2 regions of the Variovorax sp. 10L421 genome follow, and region 2 is predicted to be linked to the other one. Evidence: riboswitches for the same ligand, from Rfam matches in the RefSeq annotation. Region 2 holds a riboswitch; the other holds the start of a gene.
The links. Region 2 has a riboswitch for S-adenosylhomocysteine ahead of ahcY (adenosylhomocysteinase). Riboswitches for the same ligand answer to the same signal wherever they lie in the genome.

Region 1 (7,634 bases), on a different contig from region 2:
CGCGCCGCGATCGCCGGGCGCACGGGTGCGCAGCCCGCGCAGGTGGTGATCGGCAACGGCTCCGAGGACATCCTCCAGATGCTGTGCCAGGCGCTGCTCTCGCCAGGCGACCGCGTGCTCACGCAGCGCCCCGCCTTCGGGCTGCACGAGATCTACCCGCGCATGATGGGCGCACAGGTCGAGCTGCTGGCGCTCACGCCGGCGCTCGGCTTCGACCTCGATGCCTGGTGCGCGGCGCTGGCGCGCGGACCCAAGATGGTGATGCTGGCCAATCCCTCGAACCCGGTCGGCTGCATGTTCGATGCCGGCGACTTCGCGCGCCTGCTCGCGGCGGTGCCGGCGGGCACGCTGCTGGTGGTGGACGAGGCGTACCACGAGTACGCGCGGCTGGCGCCCGGCTATCCCGACGTGCTTTCGATGCTGCGCGCGTGGGAGGGGGCCGACGCAGCCGCAGGCCGTCCGTGGATCGTGCTGCGCACCTTCTCGAAGGCATGGGCGCTCGCGGGCCTGCGGGTGGGCTACGGCATCGCTTCCGACGAGGCGCTGGTGCAGCTGCTCGACCGGGTGCGCACGCCCTTCAACGTCAACCTCGCGGCACAGGCCGCGGCGCTGGCGGCCTGGGGCGACGAGCCTCACATGGCGCGGGCGGTGGAGCGCACCGTGCGGCAGCGCGAGGTGCTGGCGGCGCAGCTTCGCACGCTCGCGCAGTCGGTCCTTCCGGGCCTGCGCATCGCGCCCTCGGCGGCCAACTTCCTGTTCGTCGACCTCGCACGGCCGAACGGGCCGGTCAACGAGGCGCTGCTGGCGCGCGGGATCATCGTCAAGCCCTGGAAGGAGCCGGGCTTCGAGACCTTCATCCGGGTGTCGGTGGGCACCGACGAGGAGAACGCGCGCTTCGTGCAGGCGCTGACTGAGATTGCGGGCGGGTCGGACTAGAGCCCCTGCGGCCGGGCCCGCCAAGACCCGCCCGGGAGCCGGGCCAGGCCGGGGTTTTTACAATCGCGGGAATGACGAAGCCCCTCACCTACACCCGCGGCCAGGCACTGCCCGGCATCCTCGCGCAACGCATCGCGATCCTCGACGGCGCGATGGGCACGATGATCCAGCGCTTCAAGCTCACCGAGGCGCAGTACCGCGGGGAGCGCTTCAAGGACTTCGAGCGCGACGTGAAGGGCAACAACGAGCTGCTCTCGCTCACGCGGCCCGACGTGATCCGCGACATCCACGAGGGCTACCTCGCGGCCGGCGCCGACCTGATCGAGACCAACACCTTCGGTGCGACCACCATCGCGCAGGAGGACTACAAGATGGCTCACCTCGCGCGCGAGATGAACCTCGAATCCGCCAGGCTGGCGCGCGCGGCCTGCGACAAGTTCAGCACGCCGGACAAGCCGCGCTTCGTGGCCGGCGCCCTCGGCCCGACCCCCAAGACGGCGAGCATCAGCCCCGACGTGAACGACCCGGGCGCGCGCAACGTCGATTTCGAAGCACTGCGCGCGGCCTACTACGAGCAGACCGAAGCGCTGGTCGAGGGCGGCGCCGACGTGATCCTGGTCGAGACCATCTTCGACACGCTCAACGCCAAGGCCGCGCTGTTCGCGGTCGACGAGTATTTCGACAACAGCGGCCAGCGCCTGCCGCTGATCATCAGCGGCACGGTGACCGATGCCTCCGGCCGCATCCTCAGCGGGCAGACCGTCACCGCCTTCTGGCACAGCGTGCGCCACGCGCAGCCGCTGGCCATCGGCCTGAACTGCGCGCTGGGCGCGGCGCTGATGCGGCCCTACATCCAGGAACTGTCGAAGGTGGCGGGCGACACCTTCATCAGCTGCTATCCGAACGCGGGCCTGCCCAATCCGATGAGTGAAACCGGCTTCGACGAGACGCCCGACGTCACCTCGCGCCTGCTGCACGAGTTCGCGGCCGAAGGGCTGGTGAACATCGTGGGCGGCTGCTGCGGCACCACGCCGGACCACATCGCGGCCATCGGCAAGGCGGTTGCGCCGGTCGCGGGCCGCGCACTGGGCAGCCACAACGCGGGTTTCTACCGCGAGGCTGCCTGAATCGCGCCTCCGGCCGATTGACAGGCGCTCCTGCCCCGGCCTAGGCTGGCTGGCACAAGAACAGGAGCCCGCCATGAACACACTCGCCCCACGACGCTGGATCGGCATCGGCGCGCTTGCCCTGATCCTGCCGCTTGCGGCCGCGGCGCAGCAGGCCTTCACCCGCGGCACGGTCAACCTGCGCGCCGGCCCCTCGGGCGACTATCCGCTGGTGGCGCGGCTCGGGCCCGGCCAGCCGCTCGACGTGATCGGCTGCACCAGCGGCTATGGCTGGTGCGACGTGGTGCTGCCCGACGGCGGGCGCGGCTGGGTGTGGTCGCGCAGCCTCGACTACGCCTACCAGGAGCGGCGCGTGCCGCTGGCGACCTACGGCGCGGTGATCGGCGTGCCGATCATCAGCTTCGCGATCGGCAGCTACTGGGCCAGCTACTACCGCGACCGGCCGTGGTACGGCGAGCGGCGCTGGTGGGGCGGCCGCCCACCGCCACCCGTGGCGGGCTGGCGTCCGCCGCCGCCAGCCAGGCCGGCGTGGCAGCCGCGTCCCTGGCAGCCTGGCCCCGGGTTCCGGCCATCGGGCCCTGGATTCCGTCCGCCGCCGGACCCCGGCATCAGGCCGCCGCGGCCGCAGCCGAGCTTCCGTCCGGGGCCGGCGCCTGGCATGCCGCATTCGCATCCCGGGGGTGGCGGCGGACGACCGCACGGGGGTGGCGGTCATGGCGGGGGTGGCCATGGCGACGGGCACGGGGGTGGTCATGGCGGTGGCCATGGCGGCGGCCGCGGCCACGACCGCTGAAGAGGCCGGCAGCTAGTTTCCGCCGGTCTTGGGGCTGCACTCGCCGGGGGCTACCCGGTCTTTCCCTATCAGCGCCACGAAGCGCTGGGCTCCCAGCCCAAGTGGGCGCTCACGTGACCATACGACGTCCACCCACAGGTCCAGCCCGTTGCTGAGGTTCTCGAACGGAATCTCGACCAGCGCCCCGGCCGCCACGTGCGGCCGCGCGAAATTGCGTGGCAGCCAGCCCCAGCCCAGCCCGGCGGTGATCAGGCTCAGCGCGGCCAGCGCGTTGTCGGTGCGCCAGACGTGGCGCGCGAACACGAAGCGCGGATCGCTGTTGGCGAGGTCGCGGCCGGCCACGACGATCTGCCGGGTGTTCGTCAGGTGCTCCTCACGCAGCCGGCCGCCCGGCGCCGCGAGCAGCACCGGGTGGTCGGGCGCCATCACAGCCACCATCAGGTCGCTGCCGACTTCCTGGAAGCCTTCGCGGCCGTCGAGGCTCGGGCGCTCGAACACCAGCGCCAGCTGCGCGCGACCGCTGTGCAGCAGCGCCAATGCATCCGCTTGCGGGGCCGCCAGCACCTCCACCTGCAGCAGCGGGTGTTCGCGTGCCAGTTCGGCCAGCGGGCCGCTCCAGGGCGCGGCCAGCAGTTCGGGCGCGATGGCCAGCGTGAGCCGGTCTTCCAGCCCCTGGGTCAGCGCCAGCGCCTGCACCTGGAGCTGCCCGAGTTGTGCCGCCAGCAGCCGCGCCTGAGGCTCCAGCGAACGTGCCGCGGCCGTGGGCTGGGGCTCGCGGCCGCTGCGGTCGAACAGCGGCAGGGCGAGTTCGGCCTCGAGGTTGGCGATGGCCATGCTGACCGCCGATGGCACCTTGCGCAGCGCCCGCGCCGCGGCAGAGAAAGAACCGTGGTCGATCACGGCCAGGAAGACTTCGATGTTGTCGCTGGAGAAGGCCATGGCGCCCGATCTTTCAATAAAACTGAAACAAGTTAACTTTTTATATCAGCGGGTGACACATAAAGTCCAGACATCGCAGCCACGAACCAGGAGAAAAGCGTCATGCAGGGCATTCAGCGTCGCATCGTCTACATCACCCTTTACGAAGGCATCGCCATCGTCGCCGCCAGCGCCGGGCTGGCCTTGATGACGGACGCCGGCCTGGGCCATTCCGGCGTGCTGGCGGTGGCCGCCTCGGTCATCGCGGTGATCTGGAACCTGGTCTTCAACGCGCTCTTCGAGCGCTGGGAGTCGCGCCAGGCCGTGCGCGGGCGCAGCGTGCGCCGCCGCGTCGCCCATGCCATCGGCTTCGAGGGCGGGCTGATCGCCTTCCTGGTGCCGATGTTCGCCTGGGGCCTGGGCGTGTCGCTCTGGCAGGCGCTGGTGATGGACCTGGGGCTGGTGGTGTTTTTCCTGGTCTACACCTTCGTCTTCAACTGGGCTTTCGATCGCGTGTTCGGCCTGCCGGCTTCGGCCATGGGCGAGGCGCAACCCGCCTGAGCCGGCGGGCGGGAGCGGAAACGGGGGCTTTTACCTTGGCCGGTTGAATCGACCTAAAATGCGCCACTTCCCAAGGAGCGTTGCAGCGGTGGGCCTCGCAGGCCGGCCGTCAGGCTTGGGGCGACAACGACGCTCGCCTGTCCGACTCTTCCGCAGGTGAGGCCATGTCCCAGATTCCCGCTCCAGCTACCCCCGATTCCGCCCCCGTTGTTCCCCCGCCCATGAAGCTGTCCGGCCTCGAACCGGTCGCCATCGGAGCGGGCACGCTGTTCGTCAACATCGGCGAGCGCACCAACGTCACCGGCTCCAAGGCCTTCGCGCGGATGATCCTGAACGGCCAGTTCGAAGAAGCCCTGGCCGTGGCGCGCCAGCAGGTCGAGAACGGCGCGCAGGTGATCGACATCAACATGGACGAGGCCATGCTCGACAGCAAGGCGGCGATGGTGCGCTTCCTCAACCTCATCGCCAGCGAGCCCGACATCGCGCGCGTGCCGGTGATGGTCGACAGCTCGAAGTGGGAGGTCATCGAGGCCGGCCTGCGCTGCATCCAGGGCAAGGGCATCGTCAACTCCATCTCCATGAAGGAGGGGGTCGACAAGTTCAAGCACGAGGCCAAGCTCGTGAAGCGCTACGGCGCCGCCGCCGTGGTCATGGCCTTCGACGAGAAGGGCCAGGCCGACACCTACGAACGCAAGATCGAGATCTGCGAGCGCGCCTACCGCATCCTGGTGGACGAGGTGGGCTTCCCGCCCGAGGACATCATCTTCGACCCCAACATTTTCGCGATTGCCACCGGCATCGAGGAGCACGACAACTACGCGGTCGACTTCATCAACGCCGTGCGCTGGATCAAGCAGAACCTGCCGGGCGCCAAGGTCTCGGGCGGCGTGAGCAACGTGAGCTTCAGCTTCCGCGGCAACGACCCGGTGCGCGAGGCGATCCACACCGTGTTCCTGTACCACGCCATCCAGGCGGGCATGGACATGGGCATCGTCAACGCCGGCATGGTGGGCGTGTACGACGACCTCGAACCCGAGCTGCGCGAGCGCGTCGAGGACGTGGTGCTGAACCGCCGTCCCGACGCTGGCGAGCGCCTCGTCGAGGTGGCCGAGACCGCCAAGAGCGGTGCGAAAGACGACAGCAAGAAGCTCGAATGGCGCGGCACGCCAGAGAACCCGGTGCCGGTCAACCAGCGCCTGTCGCACGCGATGGTGCACGGCATCACCGACTTCATCGTGGAAGACACGGAAGAGGCCTACCAGCAGATCCTTGCCAAGGGCGGCCGCCCGCTGCACGTGATCGAAGGGCCGCTGATGGACGGCATGAACATCGTGGGCGACCTGTTCGGCCAGGGCAAGATGTTCCTGCCGCAGGTGGTGAAGTCCGCCCGCGTCATGAAGTCGGCCGTGGCCCACCTCATTCCCTACATCGAGGAAGAAAAGCGCCAGGACGAGGCCGCGGGCCGCGACGTGCGCACCAAGGGCAAGATCATCATCGCCACCGTGAAGGGCGACGTGCACGACATCGGCAAGAACATCGTGACCGTCGTGCTCCAGTGCAACAACTTCGAAGTGGTGAACATGGGCGTGATGGTCCCGTGCCACGAAATTCTTGCGAAGGCGAAGGTCGAGGGTGCGGACATCGTGGGCCTGTCGGGCCTGATCACGCCGAGCCTCGAAGAGATGCAGTACGTGGCCGGCGAGATGCAGAAGGACGACCACTTCCGCATCAAGAAGATTCCGCTTCTGATCGGCGGCGCCACCACCAGCCGCGTGCACACGGCCGTGAAGATCGCGCCGCACTACGAAGGCCCCGTGGTCTACGTGCCCGACGCCTCGCGCAGCGTGAGCGTGGCGCAGTCGCTCCTGAGCGATCAGGCCACCGCCTACATCGACGAGATCAACGCCGACTACGACAAGGTGCGCCAGCAGCACGCCAACAAGAAGCAGGTGCCCATGTGGCCGCTCGCGAAGGCACGCGCCAACAAGACGCCCGTCGATTTCGCGAACTACCTGCCGCCGGTGCCCAAGTTCATCGGCCGGCGCGTGTTCAAGAACTTCGACCTCACCGAGCTGGCCAAGTACATCGACTGGGGCCCGTTCTTCCAGACCTGGGACCTGGCCGGCCCGTTCCCCGCCATCCTGAAGGACGAGATCGTCGGCACCGAGGCCGTGCGCGTGTACGCCGACGGCCAGCGCATGCTCAAGCGCCTGATCGAAGGCCGCTGGCTCAGCGCCAGCGGCGTGGTCGGTTTCTGGCCCGCCAACACGGTGAACGACGACGACATCGAGCTCTACACCGACGAGACGCGCAGCGAAGTCGCGCTCACCTGGTACGGCATGCGCCAGCAGACCGAGAAGCAGGTGATCGACGGCGTGATGCGCCCGAGCCGCTGCCTCGCCGACTTCGTGGCGCCGAAGGACAGCGGCGTGAAGGACTACGTCGGCATGTTCGCCGTCACGGCCGGCCTGGGCGTCGAGAAAAAAGAGAAGTACTTCGTCGATGATCTCGACGACTACTCCGCCATCATGCTCAAGGCTTTGGCCGACCGATTGGCCGAGGCCTTCGCCGAGTCGCTGCACCACCGGGTGCGCACCGACCTCTGGGGCTACGCGAGCGACGAGAGCCTGAGCAACGACGACATGATCGCGGAGAAATACCGCGGCATCCGCCCCGCGCCCGGCTACCCGGCCTGCCCGGACCACAGCGTGAAGGGCCCGATGTTCGACCTTCTGGGTTGCGCGGACATTGGCATGACCCTGACGGAAAGCCTCGCTATGATGCCCGCCGCCAGCGTGAGTGGTTTCTACCTGAGTCACCCCGATTCGACGTACTTCAACGTCGGCAAGATCGGTCACGACCAGCTGCAGGACCAGGCCGCGCGGCGCAAGGAGAGCGAGTCCTATCTCGAGCGTCTGCTGGCGCCCAATCTTTGAACCTGCCGGCCGGCGCGGCCGCCCGGCGCCGGGAGTTGTTATTCAGAAGCTGATGTTTGCAGCCGCGCATTACGCGGCCTTGTCGATCTTCGTGATCGGCTGCTGGGGCTTCGGCCGCGCGCTGCTGGGCCGCCTGGCCCCGCCGCCGCGCCGCGATGCGGGGCTCGAAGCGGCCATGGCCGTCGCGCTCGGGGTCGGCCTGTACATCTGTGCCTTCCAGGCGCTGGCCATCTTCGGTGCTTTCAAGGCCGGCGCGACCGTGGCGCTCGTGGTGGCAGGCGTGGTGGCCGCTGCGCTCCAGCTTCCGTCGTGGCTGCGCGAGCGGCGCGCCTTGCGCGCGAACGAACCCGCCGCGCCGTGGAC
Region 2 (7,634 bases):
CGGCGCGCAGCTTGACCGCGCCCTCGGGCGTCTTGGTCGGGAAGAATTCGAAACTCAACGGAAGGCGCACCTGCGTCTCCTTAGGAACCGTCGTTAGCGCCGTGAACAGCGCGAACGGCGTGAATGAAAAACTCGCGGTTGCCGTCGCCCCCGGCGATCGGGCTGTCGAACCATTGCAGCACCCGCAGGCCCAGCGCCTTGCAGGCATCGTGCAAGCGCTTCTCGACCACCGCGTACATCGACTCGTCGCGCACGATGCCGCCCTTGCCGACCTGGCCGGGCTGCAGCTCGAACTGCGGTTTCACCAACATCAGCAGGTGGCCGTCGTCGGCCAGGAACTCGACGACCGCCGGCAGCACCAGCGTGAGCGAGATGAACGACAGGTCGCCGACGATCAGGTCGAAGCGTGGATCGAATGGTTCCCCGCCCTCTTCCTGCAAGTCGTCAGCCGAGAGCGCGCGCGCATTGACGCCTTCGATGGGGACCACGCGTTCGTCCTCGCGCAGCTTCGCATGCAGCTGCCCGTGGCCGACATCCACGCCGACCACTTTGGCGGCGCCGCGCTGCAGCAGGCAGTCGGTGAAACCGCCGGTCGACTGGCCCACGTCGAGACACACTTTGCCGGAGGGATCGACACCGCTCACGGCAAGCGCGCCTTCGAGCTTGAGCCCGCCGCGCGACACATACCGGGCCTCGGCCGCATCGACCAGCTCGAGCTCGGCCGATTCGGGCACGTCGTCCTTGTTTTTGGCGACGGAACGCCACGCGTCGCTGGTGCCCGCGTCGCGCCATCGCAAGCCGCCGGCGATGAGCCGCACAGCCTGCGAACGCGACGCGGCCAGGCCGCGCTCTACCAACAGTTGATCGGCGCGCATGCGCTGTCGATCAGTAGCGGTACGTGTCCGGCTTGTACGGACCGTTCTTGCTCACGCCGATGTAGGCGGCCTGCGCGTCCGTCAACTCGGTGAGCATGGCGCCGACCTTCTTCAGGTGCAGGCGCGCGACCTTCTCGTCGAGGTGCTTGGGCAGCACGTAGACCTTGCCGGCCTGGTAGGCGTCGGGCTTGGTGAACAGCTCGATCTGGGCGATGGTCTGGTTCGCGAACGACGACGACATCACGAAGCTCGGGTGGCCCGTGCCGCAGCCCAGGTTCACGAGGCGGCCCTTGGCCAGCAGGATGATCTTCTTGCCGTCCGGGAAGGTGATGTGGTCGACCTGCGGCTTGATTTCTTCCCACTCGTACTTCTCGATCGACGCGACGTCGATCTCGTTGTCGAAGTGGCCGATGTTGCAGACGATGGCCTGGTCCTTCATCTTGACCATCGTGTCGTGCGTGATGACGTCCTTGTTGCCGGTGGTGGTCACGAAGATGTCGGCCTTGTCGGCGGCGTATTCCATCGTCACGACCTTGTAGCCTTCCATCGCGGCCTGCAGCGCGTTGATCGGGTCGATCTCGGTCACCCACACCTGCGCCGACAGCGCGCGCAGCGCTTGTGCCGAGCCCTTGCCCACGTCGCCGTAGCCGGCCACGCAGGCCACCTTGCCGGCGATCATCACATCGGTCGCGCGCTTGATGCCGTCGACCAGCGATTCGCGGCAACCGTACAGGTTGTCGAACTTGCTCTTGGTGACCGAGTCGTTCACGTTGATGGCGCGGAACAGCAGCGTGCCCTTGGCGCTCATCTCGTTCAGGCGGTGCACGCCGGTGGTCGTCTCTTCGGTCACGCCGATGATCTCGGCCGACTTGCGGGTGTACCAAGTGTTGTCCGCGGCCAGCTTGGCCTTGATGGCGGCGAACAGGATGCGCTCTTCCTCGCTGGTCGGGTTGGCGAGCACGCCCAGGTCCTTCTCGGCGCGCTGGCCCAGGTGCATCAGCAGCGTGGCGTCGCCGCCGTCGTCCAGGATCATGTTCGGACCTTCGCCCTTCGAGCCCTTGGGGCCGAAGTCGAAGATGGCGTGGGTGTAGTCCCAGTAGTCCTTCAGCGACTCGCCCTTGATGGCGAACACCGGCGTGCCCGCAGCGGCGATGGCCGCGGCGGCGTGGTCCTGCGTCGAGAAGATGTTGCACGAGGCCCAGCGAACGGTCGCGCCCAGGGCTTGCAGCGTCTCGATCAGCACGGCCGTCTGGATGGTCATGTGCAGCGAGCCCGTGATGCGTGCGCCCTTGAGCGGCTGTGCCTTCGAGAACTCCTCGCGGATGGCCATCAGGCCGGGCATCTCGGTTTCCGCGATCTTGATTTCCTTGCGGCCCCAGGCAGCGAGGGACAGGTCGGCAATCGCCTGGTCGGCGGTCGAAACGGGGGTGGGCTTGAGAACGGCGCTCATGGGAACTCCAACAAAACTGGTTTGAAAGATGCCACTGCCTACGGGGAAAGACTCACCGCGAGAACAGCGGGTGAGCGTGGTTGCGATGTGGTCCGAGCCTCACGCCTGGCGGCGCTGCAACGCTCCTCGGAACGGCGGATTGTAGACGGGGCGGCCGGTCCTGCAAGGCGATAGAGGTTTGTCGGGATTTTCACAATCGCGCAGTAAAGACACTCTGTTACGATAAATCGAGGATTGCAAGCGGAGGGCTTGCATAGAACAAACACCAACAAGGGAGTCGCCATGAGGTCTCGGACACAAGTCCTGGTTGCATGTCTGGCCGGCCTGCTGGCAGCCTGCGGCGGAGGTTCCGGCGGATCAGCCTCAGGCGGCCTCGGCGGCGCCGGGCTGTCGTCCGGTTCTTTGAAGACCGATACCGCATTGCAGGCGGTGAGTTCCGCGGAGGCCGAGCCTTCGCTGATCGCAGAAGGTGTCGACCCCAACACACCGAAGCAGGCGCGCCTCGACCTCTCCGGGCGAGCACCGGGCGATGCGCGCAACGGCGTCTACCGCATTTACGCCGCCAACGGCTCACAGCAGATGCTGTCGATCAATTTCGACACCATGAGCTACACAGTGACCGACGGCACAGGCGATGCGACCTCGGGCAGTTTCATCAACGACGTCGCCGAGACCGGCACCTACGTTTTTCTGAACAGCCGAGTGGCCGGCAGCGTGAACAATGCGCGCTTTCGGATTGCGCAGGACGTGGTGGTCGGTGGCTTCCCGTTCGCTGCGCCTTACTCCAATCCGGCGACCTACGCCGTTCAACCGTTCCTCGCAGTCCGTTCCTTCGTGACCGATGCGGCGCAACTCGATGGCACGTACAACCGCTTCGGCATCAGCCGCAGCAGCCTCGGCGTTGCGGACTCCCAGATCCTGCAATTAAAGATCTCGCAGAGTGGCCGTCTGCTCGAGATGTGCTTCGACAACGCCATCAACCGGATCGAGAACTGCCCCCAGTCTTCGAAACGGTCGTACACCATCACGGCGGATGCTTCCGGTCTCTGGCGTGGCACGAACCCGGCCGACACCACCGACCAGCAGACCTTTCGCATGGCGCGTATCGGTGACCAGAACGTCTATCTCACCGCCGGGACGTCGTTCAGCCCGTCCAACCAACAGGCGCTGCGCATCGGCCTTCAGGATTCGACGGCATGGCCCGCCAGCCGGGCAATCGGCTTGTCGACGGAAAAAACCTGGGGCGTAAACAATCTGAGCAGCGCGCTGTCGACGCGCCGGAGCATCACGCCGGACGGCGTTTTCGGCACCCTCGAACTGCCCATCACCACGATGGGAGGAGGACCTGACGGTATCCGCGGACTCAACCTGTCCGGCGACCATAAATACTACGTCATGCAGAACGGCCTGCTCTCCGTGATCGTCGGAACACGCAACGCCAACACCCAGGGCTACATCCAGATCAATCTGCTCGACACCGGTGCCGAACAGGATGCGCGAAACGGTCGCTACAAGGTGTTCGCAACCAACGGAACTCGGCAATGGCTCGCGCTCAACATGGACACAGGGCGCTACGAGATGACGGACAGCGCCGGCGCGGTCAGCGCGGGCACCCTTGCCAGCGACCCATCGGAAAGCGGCACGTATGTCTTCACCAGCGACCGGATCACGAGCGCGGCGAACACCGCGCGCTTCCGCCTGGCCACAGACACGGTCGTCGGAGCCTTCCCATTCGCCGTCACTCAGGCGGCAACGACGAGCTATGCGGTGCAACCCTTCGTCGCCTCGCGCGCCCTCGAAACAGACGCGGCCGCGCTGGACGGGGTCTACAACCGCTTCGGTATCGATGTCGCGTCGGCATCCGCCAGCTCTACGATCTCGCAGTTCCAGATATCGAGCAACGGCTCGACGCTGATTCGATGCACCAACAACACGATCTACAAGATCAGCAATTGCCCGAGTGAATCGTTGCAGACCTGGACCATCTCGGCCGGAAGCACCGCAAACACCTGGACGATGACCGAAGTCACTAACCCCACCAACTATTCGATCTTCTCGGTGGCGCGACTCGGCAATCAGAAGATCTTCCTGATTGCCGGCAAGTTGGCCACAGACCCACTGGCCTCAGTGTTTCGGATCGGCGTGAGCGACAGCAGCGCCTGGCCGACCGGCACCGGCGCCGGCGCTAGCACCCAGGGCTCGTGGGGCGCCGTGAACGTGCAGGCCACGCAATCAACTCGAAGCGCCATTGCCACGGACGGCACGACATCGGCGGCCCTGAACGTCTTCGGGGCACTCGACCCCGACGGCATGCGAGTGATCACGAATGGCGGCGCGGGCCTGACTTACTTCGCGATGCAAGGCGCAAAGATCTTCGCGATCGTCGGTGCTAACAGTCCATCGACTGCCGGCTATCTCCAGATCAATTTGATGGATTGATTCAGACGAATCGTGCGGCGGGCGCAGGCGACGCGATCGCGCTGCCCGCCGACACAGAGGAACGCGGAGTGCCGTACAGTGCTCCAGTCGCCGTACGACAGCACCTCTCGGTCTGCGCGGCGGCCCACGAGGCCTTCATGCACACCCTTTCCCGAATTTTCTCCGCCGTTCTGGCGGCCCTCACTCTTTCGGGCGCGCTCGCCTCCCCCACGATCGCCGCTGCACAGCCCGTAGCCACGGCCGCACCGGCGCAGCCGCCGGCGCGCATCCGCGGCACTGTCGTCTATGCCGACGCGAAGCAACTCATCGTCAAGGACCGTGGCGGCGAAGTCATCAGCCTCGTGCGGCCGGCCGACATGCAGCTGTCGGAGGTCTACCGCATCAAGCTGTCCGACATTAAGCGTGGCAGCTTCACCGGCACCGCCGCCATGCCGCAGGCCGACGGCACACAGAAGGCGCTCGAAGTGGTGGTGTTCCCCGAGGCCGCGCGCGGCACCGGCGAAGGCCATCGCCCATGGGACTTGCTGCCGCAAAGCACCATGACCAACGCCACGGTCGCCGACCTGGCCGCGGCGCCCAAATCCGTGCACGGCGGCCAGCAATTGCGCCTGACCTACAAGGGCGGGGAGAAGACCGTCATCGTGCCTCCCGACGTGCCCGTGGTCACCTTCCGCCCCGGCACCGACGCGCTGCTGGCACCCGGCGCCTACGTGCTGGTCAATGCGCAGGAGAAGAACGGCACGCCCACCGCCTTGCGCGTGACCGCCGGACGCAACGGCTTCGCGCCACCGATGTAAATCGATAGCCGGAAAGCCCGGCACCCAAGGGAAATCCCGCAGGCATTTTTGTCGCTGCGGCGACCTCTGGCGCACCGGTGCGGCGTATCGTGGCGAGGGACTTTTGCCGTCCGGCCGGTCCTTGCAATCCACCCGCTCACCGTCACAGGAGATTCCGCACCATGGCCACTGCCAAGAAAGCCGCCGCCAAAAAGACCACGACCAGCAGCACCGCCAGCGAGAAGAAGGCGGCACCGACCGCCGCGGACATGCTCAATCCGCTGAAGGGCATGGCCGACCGGCTGCAGGACCTCAATCTGACCGGCGGCGCCGGCAAGCTGCTGGAGAGCGGCCGCAAGGATCTGGCGGCGCTGATGCAGGCCAACGAGAAGTCCTACCAGGGCCTGCAGACTGTCGTGCAGCGGCAGACCGAGATGATCAAGAGCGCCATCGCCGAATGGCAGACCGCCGCCAAGGAAATGCCGGGCAAGGATCCGAAGGCCAATCTCGCCAAGCTCGACGAGCTCGGCCGCCAGTCGTTCCAGCGCGCCATTGACGACATCAAGGAGCTGGCGAACCTTGCGGCCAAGTCGCAGGCCGATGCCTTCGACGTGGTACGCCAGCGCATCCAGGCCAACGTGGACGAGGTCACGAAGATGCTGCAGCGCAAGCAGTAGGCAGGGCCGCGCATCGCGGCCATCGCCGCTCCCCGAGGGAGCGACCGGCATGACGAACAAGTTCTCCCCGCTCGACCCGATGGCCATGTGCCGCGTACTCACGGCGCGGGTCGAGGCGCAGATGCAGACGTACGGGGATGGCCCAGGCGGTTCTAGGAAGGAAGCCGCACGCCAGACACCTTCTTTGGCAACGACTGCTCATATTCTTGTTATAAAAGTCTCCAAAATCATCAATCGTAGATACGATTGGGAGAAGCACCTGGAGGGGGTGCACGGCCGATGCAGCCGCATCAAAGATGCCGATTCGAGGACACACTGCAATGAAGAGAACACTCGCCGCGCTCGGAGGAGCGGCCGTGCCTTGCCTGGGCCCGGCTTCATGCGGGAGGCCACGATTCCACAGCAGCCGCCGACGCCGCCCGACTTCGCCTGAAAGCTAGACGCTGTCGCGGCCCCGCGCCGGCGAAGCGCATCGCCGCATAGGCCTCCAATGGGGCGTGACAACGAATACCCCCGGTTCGCGCGTACGGCGGCAGCCCGGGAGCGATGCCTCTGCCGCCAGTTGGTCTAAAACCAGATACGTCGGTGCATCAAACGACGGCAGTTGGGGAGCTAATGTCTTCGGCAACTGGAACTCGATACGCACAGCGGTCACGCCAGAGGGAGCCGTCGGCGAACTCAGCCTCTCGCTAGCGTGGATCGGAAAATCACAAGGCGTCCGGCTCTTGAACTCCGCAGGTACCAAGAGGTACTACGCGATATATAACGACGCCCTTTCGGTCGTCGTTGGACTACCCTTCGAGAGCGCCCGCGGCTATGTGGAAGTCAGCCTTTTCAAGGATAGCTGGGATGCCCGAAACGGGCACTACACAGTGTTCACGACCAACGGCACGGAGCAGATGCTGGACATCGACTTCGACAAGAAGCTCTACGCGATGACGGCGCCTGGCGGCGATGCAACTGCAGGCACCTTTAGCGAGGATCCAAACGCCCCCGGGACCTACATCTTCGCGAACGAGCGCATCACAGCGACATACAACACCGCGCGCTTCAGGACTGCGAGCGGCGCCATCGTCGGAGGATTTCCAAGGCTTCAGAAAACTATTCACCGTACGTCGCTCCTGGTTCCCCACTTTTTCCCTATCCGATCTGGATATTCATGACAGGCCTTCAGCGACCGACGGGTGTAACAATCCCCGTGTACTGGCCTGCGATGCGCATGCATATCGCTTCGACGGGGGGCTCCTTCGGAACCGCATTCGTCGACTCGACCGGCTACACGACCAGCTATTCACGGCCAGACGGTACTTCCGGTCGCTGGCCCTCGACATGCTGAGCGCGTCCGGCAACTTCCAGGTGCGAGAAGGCACCGGCAGCACCGGAAACAGGTACCTGCTGGCACAGAACGGCGTCATCG

Region 1: it holds a riboswitch for S-adenosylhomocysteine, as region 2 does, so the genes downstream of both, metH (methionine synthase) here and ahcY (adenosylhomocysteinase) in region 2, are expected to answer to the same signal.

The regions. Positions count from the first base shown of each region.
Region 1 covers NZ_JBFTJJ010000027.1:56,682-64,315, reverse strand. The annotation lists gene AC1DFC_RS25305 (histidinol-phosphate transaminase) at 1-936, shown strand, start outside; gene AC1DFC_RS25300 (homocysteine S-methyltransferase family protein) at 1,008-2,063, shown strand; gene AC1DFC_RS25295 (SH3 domain-containing protein) at 2,137-2,856, shown strand; gene AC1DFC_RS25290 (LysR family transcriptional regulator) at 2,869-3,795, opposite strand; gene AC1DFC_RS25285 (PACE efflux transporter) at 3,898-4,335, shown strand; S-adenosyl-L-homocysteine riboswitch at 4,402-4,477, shown strand; gene metH (methionine synthase) at 4,557-7,271, shown strand; gene AC1DFC_RS25275 (ArnT family glycosyltransferase) at 7,324-7,634, shown strand, end outside.
Region 2 covers NZ_JBFTJJ010000008.1:106,752-114,385, reverse strand. The annotation lists gene metF (methylenetetrahydrofolate reductase [NAD(P)H]) at 1-70, opposite strand, end outside; gene AC1DFC_RS13355 (TlyA family RNA methyltransferase) at 81-875, opposite strand; gene ahcY (adenosylhomocysteinase) at 886-2,325, opposite strand; S-adenosyl-L-homocysteine riboswitch at 2,391-2,459, opposite strand; gene AC1DFC_RS13345 (hypothetical protein) at 2,608-4,764, shown strand; gene AC1DFC_RS13340 (hypothetical protein) at 4,902-5,561, shown strand; gene phaP (TIGR01841 family phasin) at 5,723-6,217, shown strand; gene AC1DFC_RS13330 (hypothetical protein) at 6,267-6,650, shown strand; gene AC1DFC_RS13325 (hypothetical protein) at 6,943-7,380, shown strand; gene AC1DFC_RS13320 (hypothetical protein) at 7,547-7,634, shown strand, end outside.